DNA from 3 places in the Halobacillus litoralis genome. Region 1 is predicted to be linked to each of the others. Evidence: riboswitches for the same ligand, from Rfam matches in the RefSeq annotation. Region 1 holds a riboswitch; each other region holds the start of a gene.
What was found. A riboswitch is a leader RNA that binds a small molecule or an ion and turns the genes downstream of it on or off. The one in region 1 is predicted to bind S-adenosylmethionine.
Positions count from the first base shown of each region.

Region 2: it holds a riboswitch for S-adenosylmethionine, as region 1 does, so the genes downstream of both, LC065_RS03405 (methionine biosynthesis PLP-dependent protein) here and LC065_RS15825 (phosphoadenylyl-sulfate reductase) in region 1, are expected to answer to the same signal.
Region 3: it holds a riboswitch for S-adenosylmethionine, as region 1 does, so the genes downstream of both, msrA (peptide-methionine (S)-S-oxide reductase MsrA) here and LC065_RS15825 (phosphoadenylyl-sulfate reductase) in region 1, are expected to answer to the same signal.

Region 1 covers NZ_CP129016.1:3,092,193-3,095,456, forward strand. The annotation lists gene cysC (adenylyl-sulfate kinase) at 1-8, opposite strand, end outside; gene sat (sulfate adenylyltransferase) at 23-1,162, opposite strand; gene LC065_RS15825 (phosphoadenylyl-sulfate reductase) at 1,176-1,910, opposite strand; SAM riboswitch class I at 1,993-2,098, opposite strand; SAM riboswitch class I at 2,269-2,365, shown strand; gene LC065_RS15830 (sulfite exporter TauE/SafE family protein) at 2,484-3,264, shown strand, end outside.
Region 2 covers NZ_CP129016.1:651,466-654,729, forward strand. The annotation lists gene LC065_RS03390 (DUF4385 domain-containing protein) at 1-244, shown strand, start outside; gene LC065_RS03395 (hypothetical protein) at 328-660, shown strand; gene LC065_RS03400 (flavoprotein) at 715-1,104, shown strand; SAM riboswitch class I at 1,234-1,344, shown strand; gene LC065_RS03405 (methionine biosynthesis PLP-dependent protein) at 1,560-2,678, shown strand; gene metC (cystathionine beta-lyase) at 2,675-3,264, shown strand, end outside.
Region 3 covers NZ_CP129016.1:176,901-180,164, reverse strand. The annotation lists gene LC065_RS01050 (alpha/beta hydrolase family protein) at 1-176, shown strand, start outside; gene LC065_RS01045 (AIM24 family protein) at 358-1,050, shown strand; SAM riboswitch class I at 1,219-1,340, shown strand; gene msrA (peptide-methionine (S)-S-oxide reductase MsrA) at 1,462-1,935, shown strand; gene LC065_RS01035 (ion channel) at 1,971-2,375, opposite strand; gene eutH (ethanolamine utilization protein EutH) at 2,516-3,264, shown strand, end outside.

The DNA.
Region 1 (3,264 bases):
CCACTCATTGTTTTCACCCTTTCTATTCCACTGTTTCTTTCTGCATTCCTTCGATTAATACGTCCACCACTTCAGGGCGGCTGAACGTTTTTGGCGGCTTTTCCCCTTTACGGAGCAGCTCTCTCACTTTCGTTCCAGACAAGATCATGTGATGTTGTTTGTCATGCGGGCAAGTTTTATGTGAAGCCATCGATTCGCAAGCGTTGCAATAAAAACTGTGTTCAAAGAAAAGTGGTGTGATGCCAAGTTCTTCATCTTCATAGTGGCTGAAGATTTTTTGTGCATCGTAAGTACCATAGTAATCCCCTACACCTGCGTGATCTCGGCCGACAATGAAGTGAGAGCACCCGAAATTTTTCCTGACGATTGCATGAAAGATTGCCTCCCGCGGGCCTGCATACCGCATCGCCGCGTTGAAAACAGCCAAGGTGACTCTTTCTTTCGGATAATATTGATCAAGAAGAACTTGATAGCTCTTCATCCGGACATCACTGGGAATGTCATCGCTTTTGGTCTCACCCACCAATGGATTTAAGAACAATCCATCCACCGTCTCCAGCGCAGCTTTTTGGATGTATTCGTGAGCTCTATGGACAGGGTTCCGTGTTTGGAAGCCAACAACCTTTTTCCACCCGAGTTTTTGAAAAAGCTCTCTTGTTTCTTCTGGATCCAGATAAAATGTTTTTCCATGTTCGTAAGGAGGTCTTTGAAATACCTCGATTTCTCCTGCTGCATACCAATCTGCTCGTTTGTATAATTTGTTCACCCCAGGATGCGCAGGATCTGTCGTTAAGTATACGCTTTGAGCTTCCTTTTCCTTATCCGGTTGAAACCGATCCGTTATGCTGATCGTCCCATACACAACACCGTCCTTGACCAACCGGGCTTTGTTTCCAAGCGTCCGGGCCTGTGCTTCTGTGATCGGGAGGGTAATAGGTATACTCCATGGTGTGCCATCTTTCAACCTCATTGTATCGACAACAGATTCATAGTCTTCCTTATTCAAAAATCCTTTTAAGGGACTATAAGCACCGTTCGCAATTAATCCGACATCACTTAGGGCCATCGAATCAAGCTCTATGATATCTTCCGGCAGCTCCTCCGGTCTCGTGTCCTTCCACCTGTTCACAAGCGCACCACCGTGCGGAGTTATAATTGACATAATAATTCCTCCTTTATGAATGTTCCTCTCCCAAAGAATCCGTCGTGTGTAACCCACATTCAGATTTATTGAACCCTTTCCATCTTCCCGTCCTCCCATCGTCGTCAGCAGGAGCGGTACATGGGATGCACCCCACACTCGGATAATTTTGATCGTGCAATTCATTGTAATCCAACCTATTTAGTCGGATATATTGCCATACGTCTGCCCATGACCAGTGAATCAAGGGGCATACCTTAATGGATTTGAATCTCTCATCCTTATTTACGAAATTCGTTTTCTGACGGCTGGGGGATTGTTCACGTCTCAGCCCCGACATCCATGCCGTTCTTCCTCTAAGGGCATCTTCGAGCGGTTTAATTTTACGGATGTAACAACATTGATCGGGATTCCGTTTCCAAAGGGCGGAACCGTACTGCCCGGCTTGTTCTTCCAGCGTAATTTCAGGTTTTATCATCCTTATGTTTAACTTCGGATACCTTTTTTTCACTTTTTCTATCAGTTGATAAGTTTCTTGAAAATGGAGATCTGTATCTAGAAAAACGACTTCAGCATCTGGTTTCTCCTTGGAAATCAAATCGATGAGAACGATCCCTTCTGCTCCGAAACTGCAGGCATACACAAGATCCTCATATTGAGTATAGGCCCAACGAATGACCTCCTCCGCTCCTTTCGTATCGTCGTCTTTCAGTTGATCACCTTTAAATGGATTTTCAAAAGATTGGTAGGTAACAAATGGTTGTTTCATTTCCTCCTCCTTTCTAAAAAGAAAAAATGCCTTTCTCCGTGATAAGAAGAAAGGCATTTACGAATAAACGTATACTACATTCTCCTTATCTTCTCAAGCTCTAACACTTGCTGGAATTGGCACAGTACCTGTATAGATCCGTTGCCGAGGCTTCAAAGGGCCAGTCCCTCCACCTCTCTAGATAAGAATAAGTATGAAATTTTCTGAAAAACAAGTTGATACAAATCATATGCTCCTAAACATCATATGTCAATGCCTTTTTAGGGAAATCAAAAAAATTCTGACTTTTTATACTATATGATTGACAAACAAAACCATGTTCGTTAGTTTAAGAATTATTCTTCAATTACACATACAATCCTTATGAAGAGTCGGGGGAGGAAACTGGTCTGAAGATCCCGCAGCAACCTGAAAAAGGTGCTCATTCCAGCAGCCAAAAGGCTGAAAGATAAGGTGTGGTTACTCCTCCTTCTTTCAGACGGAGGAGTATTTTTTTGATTAAAAAACCAAGTAAATACATAGGAATAATAAAATATCTTTCAAACATGGAATGATTAAAAGGAGTGGTACATTTTGCATAAATTGACGATTTTCACTTTGATTGGCTTTATAGCTCAATTAATGGATGGAGCACTTGGCATGGGGTTTGGACTCAGCTCATCAACCATCCTCTTATCGTATGGACTTGCTCCTGCTGTAGCCTCGGCTTCTATTCATATGTCGCAGATTGCCACCACGGCTGTTTCAGGATTTTCCCACTATAAGTTTGGCAATATCGACAAACGGCTTGTCATGATGATCGCCGTTCATGGAGCTATCAGTGCCTTTTTAGGAGCCGCATTTTTAAGCTATATCCCAGGGGAATTCATAAGACCGTACATATCCATATTCCTACTCACACTAGGGGTTTATATCGTAGTTCGTTTTCTATGCTTCTCGAGAAAAACTCACGTTAATGAAAAAAAGTCAGTAAACAAACGTTTCCTCTTGCCACTTGGAATAGCAGGAGGCTTTTTGGATAGTGTCGGCGGGGGAGGATGGGGACCGGTGAATACTCCCGCGCTTCTTTCTCAATCGGGAATTGCTCCTAGAAAAGTCATTGGAACAGTGGATACAAGCGAATTTCTGGTAACGATTTCAGCAACGGCTGGTTTCTTAATCTTTTTAGGGCATCATTCATTCAGCTGGCTACTCATTGCATCGTTCGTTATTGGTGGTGTTATAGCAGCACCCATTGCCGCCTGGCTTGTCAAAATCCTTCCTTCTGCTATTCTTGGAGTATTAGCTGGAGGTTTTATTATCCTTACTAATGCAAGGACTTTATTATCTTCCATCCAAGTCAGTGATTCGACAT
Region 2 (3,264 bases), 1.5 Mb from region 1:
AGCGGATGACTTTGTGGGTATGGATATGGCGCGAAAGTTCCTGCAGATGGGCTACACCCGCTCGCGGAGATACGCTAATTATAAAGGCGGGAAAAAGTATGACAAAAACGGGGAAATAAATGATCGAGACATCGACGACGAGAAAGCAGAATCCGCAAAGATTTTCGAGGAAAAATGGGTGCTGGCCCGAGAGGATGAAGATTATTTAAAGAAAAAGAAAGCCCATCAGAAAGAATACGGATAAAACGTTGACAATTTTTAGTATTGAACGTAGGATATCATTAAACCAAGTAAACAAATCGGATTAATGATGCGAGGAGTGTACGCGTGAAGACATACCCACTTCTGATTAACCTGCTGTTCATGATCATCTCCTGGTCCATCGGGGTTTACTTCCTATCTGTCATTTATACTCCGACGATTATCATCCCCCTCTTCAATGACTTCATCTGGATTCGCGACTACAAGGGACTTCTCGGCTTGACGGCTATTTTCACCGTCCTGACAATTCCCTTGGTGACCTTCCTGTATAAAAAACGGGGACAAATGAAGAAAAAGACGACCTGGTACGGGATGAATGCAGTCACCCACCTCCTTTGGCTCGGAACGCTTGCTTTGCAAGTCAAAATAGTTCTCTACAATTTAGGTATCTGTCATTAATTGACAGGATTTCCATCCTCTCTGTCGAACCATTGAGATAGAGGAGGCAGAGATATGGATTTTCAAACCTTTTATGAAGAGTACAAACGTAGGGCCAGCCAACATGATTTGGACTACTTAAAAGAAGTTACATCCCGGGACCTCGCTGCAAGAGAAATCCGTCATGGTGAACGGGTGGATTACTCTTTTGAAGAGTCTATCGAAGGATGGCACCAAGCATTCGAACATTTCAAAGATCAAGATATGGACTGGATCTACACCGACCATTCCGTTACCCAGCTTAATGAAAGCACACAGCTTGCCGCTTTCTGGGTTTCGATCCGTTTAAACGGAGAACTCCTTGAAACATCCAACCTCTTTTTTGATACCTTCGAAAAACTGAATGGAGAATGGCGGCTCGTCCGCTCCTATATTGAAGCTGGAGTACATAACCCATCCCTTTAAGTCTGCTTATCAAAAGGAGGCTTTTTTTCGCATTCCTGAAAAAGTTTTCAAAAAAATCTAGTTAGCATATTGTCAAAACATTCTGAGTAGTGTAGAGTAATCAGCAATTAGAAAAAATTACAATTGAATCTCTTATCAAGAGAGGCAGAGGGACTGGCCCGGCGAAGCCTCAGCAACCACTGGTTTGACCAGTAAGGTGCTAACTCCAGCAAGTTGTTTTACCAACTTGGAAGATAAGAAGAAGAACCGTACCCACAAAAGTCTTCTTCTTTAAGAAGGCTTTTTTTATTTTTATTGGATATTCGTTATTAAAGAATATGTGTGCAAGACTCGATTTCAAGATGTTCCGGGGTTCGTTGCTTAGTTTAGAGTCAGGGATGGCCGGGAAGCTACTCGCTTTCCGGTGGGGGGAAAGGATTTAATTTGAACCAATAACTTATAAAGGATGTGTTGTCATGTGTCCACATAGGGAAACGAAATTTGTCCAGACAGGGAACCAGCGTCATGAACCTACGGGGGCGATCAATTCTCCCGTTTATTTTTCCACCCCGTACCGCCACCCTGGTTTAGGAGAATCGACTGGTTTTGATTATACGCGAACCGGTAATCCTACCCGTCAACTTCTAGAGTCTTCGATTGCTGATATCGAAGGTGGTGATGCAGGATTCGCGTTCAGTTCCGGGATGGCGGCTATCCAAACCGCCCTGTCTCTTTTTAAAAAAGGGGATGAAATCATCGTTTCCGAAGATTTGTACGGTGGTACGTTCCGCTTATTTGAACACATGGAAGAGCGTTACGACCTCCGCTTTCATTACTGTGACAGCAATAACCTTGAAGGGATCTGTGACTACATCAATGAGCGGACCAAAGCCATATACGTGGAAACCCCGACGAACCCACTGATGCATACGGCTGACATCAAGCAAATTTCTACAGTTGCGAAGTCCCACAATCTGCTGTTGCTTGTCGATAATACGCTATATACACCGGTATTGCAGGAGCCTATTCGAGAAGGCGCCGATGTGGTCATTCACAGTGCTACAAAATATTTAGCCGGCCATAATGATGTCCTTGCCGGGATCCTTGTGAGTAAAGGAAAAGCTGTAAGTGAAAAGCTTGCTTTTCATCAGAATACATCTGGAGCTGTCCTCTCTCCTTTCGATTCATGGCTTGTCATGCGCGGGATGAAGACCCTTCCTCTTCGGATGCGTCAGCATGAAGCCAACGCCAAAGCCGTGGTCGCCTTTTTGGAAGACCACCCGCATGTATCGGATATATTCTATCCGGGCAAGGGCGGAATGGTTTCATTCAGACTTCAATCGGAAGAATGGATTGATCCATTTTTGCGAAACTTGGACCTGATCAGTTTTGCCGAGAGTCTTGGAGGTGTGGAGAGTTTTATCACCTACCCTGCGACTCAGACTCATGCGGATATCCCTGAAGAGAAACGGACCAGCTATGGCGTGTGTAATCGACTGCTTCGTTTTTCTGTCGGTGTCGAGCATATTGATGATTTAATTCAAGACCTTGACTATACCCTCGCCCAACTACCAAAGGAGGAATCTGTACGATGACTGATCATTCTTTACAAACCCGATTGCTGCACAGTGATTATAAGTTCGACCCGCACACCGGCGCGGTCAGTGTCCCGATCCAGCAGGCATCCACGTTCCATCAACAGGATTTCGACAATCCAGGGGTCTATGATTACAGCCGTTCAGGTAACCCGACCCGAAAAGCGCTGGAAGATACCATCGCAGGACTTGAGAGTGGAAGTCACGGCTTTGCGTTCGCCTCTGGAATGGCTGCCATTTCAACAGCTTTCATGCTTTTATCAAAAGGGGACCATGTCGTCATCACCCAGGATGTTTATGGGGGTACTTTCCGTATGATCCACGATGTTCTCATTAGGTTTGGAATCGATCACACATTTGTTGATATGACGGACCTCCATGCGGTAGCGACGGCTATACAGCCGAATACAAAACTTTTATATATTGAAACACCTTCCAATCCGACGCTTGAAATTACAGATATTCGCGCCGTCGCAAAGTTAGCGAAAGCGAACGATTGTTGGACATTCGTCGATAACACGTTCATGACACCAGCCCTGCAGCGTCCGCTTGAACTTGGTGCGGATCTTGTCCTGCACAGTGCGAC
Region 3 (3,264 bases), 980 kb from region 1:
GGGATCAGACAGTCCCGGTTGAACAAGCGCGAATGTTCGCAAACTTGATGGAAAGTAATCATGATCTCCATCGGTATGTCGAATATGAAAATGGAGATCACGGCCTGAGGCTGCATTTCAAAGAGTATGCTCCTGAGGTGCTGGATTGGTTTGAAAAGCATCTAGAGGAACAGTAAAATGTATATTTTAAAGTAGGGATTAATTTGCGTTTATTGAATAGAAAATTACGAAGGCTGTTTTAATCATTTCCACTGAGTTACAGATACGTAAACTTTAGGACTCGATTTTGATCCATCGTGGTATAGAAGCAATGAGGAAGCATAAATAACTATAGAATATGATTAGGAGGAACATACAATGAGCGACTACTCTATTGATGAATTTATTAGAAAAACGAAACAGGATGAATCAGAGAATGATTATTTTGAGCTGGAGACCCCGAGAATTCTTGAGGTAAACCTCCTCGATCAAGTGTGGGCAAAAGCAGGAGCGATGATTTCTTATAATGGGAACATTAAATTTGAAAGAGAAGGAATCCTCGAGCATGGCGTCGGTCGTTTATTTAAAAAAGCCATGACCGGTGAAGGGAGTTCTTTAATGAAGGCCACTGGTCGCGGGCGACTTTACCTTGCCGATCAGGGCAAAAAGATTACTATTTTTGACCTGGATAATGAAACGATTACGGTGAATGGCAACGATCTTCTTGCCTTTGAACCAAGCATTGACTGGGATATCAAACTGATGAAAAAAGTAGCCGGTATGGTTTCAGGTGGGTTGTTCAACGTAACCCTCAGCGGGAGTGGGCGCGTCGCGATTACTTCGCACTATGAACCGTTGACGCTGCTCGTACGTCCTGGTGAACCTGTCATTACAGACCCGCATGCTACTGTGGCGTGGTCCGGGCACTTAGAGCCGAATTTCAAAACGGACATCAGCTTCAAGACACTCATCGGCAGGGGAAGCGGCGAATCGATTCAAATGGAGTTTGAAGGTGATGGATTTGTCATTGTCCAGCCTTTCGAGGAAGTTTACACGACGGGGCAGAGCTGAGCTAGAGCGGATTTTTTTACAGACAGGCATGAGCATGTTAAGGTCTGAATATAATGAACTCAAAGAAGAACTCAATGTGCATTCAATAGAATTTTTTAATCTGTTATCCTTTACTTCGTTACAAATACGTAGTACTATGGGTACTAACAAAAAATAAATAACGGAAACTTCTTATCCAGAGAGGCGGAGGGACTGGCCCTTTGATGCCCGGCAACCATCGAATCAATCTACGGATTGACGAGAACGGTGCCAATTCCTGTAGAATGTATCAACATTCTAAGAGATGAGAGGATCGTGCGGATATTAGCGACCCCTTTTCTTACTGGATAAGAAAAGGGGTCTTTTCGTGTAAGCACCATAACCGTCAAGGCTCTCGATAGAAGTTGCGTTAAGGGAAAGGAAAGATGTTAAATGGCAACCGCTATTTTCGGTGCAGGATGTTTTTGGGGAGTAGAAGCATTTTTTGAAAAATTCGAAGGGGTGACAGAAACGAAGGTCGGTTACATTGGCGGCCATCTGGAGAACCCGACATATGAACAGGTCAAAGCAGGAAAGAGTGGACACGCGGAATCTGTCAAAGTGAACTATGATCCAACGGTCATCACTTATGCAGAACTAGTGAATATATTCTTTGAAGCCCACGATCCGACATCCCGCAACAAGCAGGGAATCGATGTTGGTCACCAATATCGTTCTGTCATTTTCCATTCGGATGCAAGCCAGAAATACATTGCTGAAGAAAAAATCAAAGAATGGGAAGAAAAAGGGATTTTTAAACGCCCAATCGTTACAGAAGTAGAAGAAGCAACAACTTTTTATGAAGCAGAAGAGCATCACCAGAAATATTTACAAAAGCATGGCTCTGCTGCATGCTCCATTGGATAACTAAAAGGACCCTTTCACAAGGGTCCTTTTAATATTTAATCTTCGCTTTGCCTGGACGTATCCATCGCTTTTAAGAAATAGGCCGTAGGGAGAAGGATGCCGATTCCTGATTCAAGCAAAGCAAAAAATCGGGCCATCCCAACAGGCAGCATGTCCCCATAACCTACGCTCAACAATGTTTCCCCACTGAAGTAAAGCAAGTCCAAAAAGGTTGGGTCGACAGGGTCCCGGGATGATAAACTAGTAACCAGAATGACTTCATCTAAAGACAGCAGATAGTAAAGGAGCGTAAACCCCACTAATACACCTGTGAGAACAAAAAATAATTGAAAGAATAGGGCTGTGCTGAAGTAGCTTTTTCTGTATGTTTTATTTGTGAAAAAATAAACGAGATTTGCTGCAATGAAAATAACCGCAGCGATGAACAGAGCTTGTACCATTTCTTATTCCCCTTTTTAAAAATATTGAAAGGCTATGGCAGCGTCCAATAGGAAATGGCGAGTAAACCATTATAGAAAAACTTCTACCCTATGTTGAAGTGGCCGTAAACATAGATTCAAAAAAGGAAGGGGCTGGGCTTTTGTGGGTTAATGACGCTATCTTGATTGTCATGTGTTTCTTCATGGTATTGGGAGCACTTGATTACTACGTGCTTAATCACCGCCTGTCCCTTGGATGGCGGTTTTACGAAGCGTTTATGATGATGGGCCCACTGGCTCTTTCGATGGTAGGGATCATCTCCCTCGCACCTGTACTGTCCCAGTTGTTGGCGCCTGCCATCCGTCCCGTGTTTTTATGGTTTGGAGCGGATCCGTCGATGTTTGCATCCATGATGCTTGCTATTGACATGGGAGCCTACTCTCTGGCGGAATCCTTAGCCTTAGAAGAGGAAGCGGCCACCTTTTCCTGGGCCCTCCTCGGTACGATGATGGGACCGACGCTTGTTTTCACAATTCCTGTTGCGCTTACGATTGTGAAGAAAGAGGATCGTCCTTTCTTTTCAAGAGGAATTTTAGCTGGTTTGGTTACGGTTCCGATCGGATGCTTTGTCGGTGGGGCTGTGGCAGGATATGAAGTGGTATGGATGTTACGGAATTTAACACCAGCTATTCTTCTTTCCGTCTGTATTGGGGCAGGTTTGTGGTTGTTCACGAACGTAACCATCCGGTTATTTTCTTATTTCGGAAAAACCATTGAAATCATAATTATCACTGGTCTCGCACTTATAATCATTGAATCATTAACAGGGTTCGTTGTCCTCCCGGGGATGGCACCTTTATCTGAAGGGATGGTCATCGTTGGAAGGATTACCGTTACATTAGCAGGCGC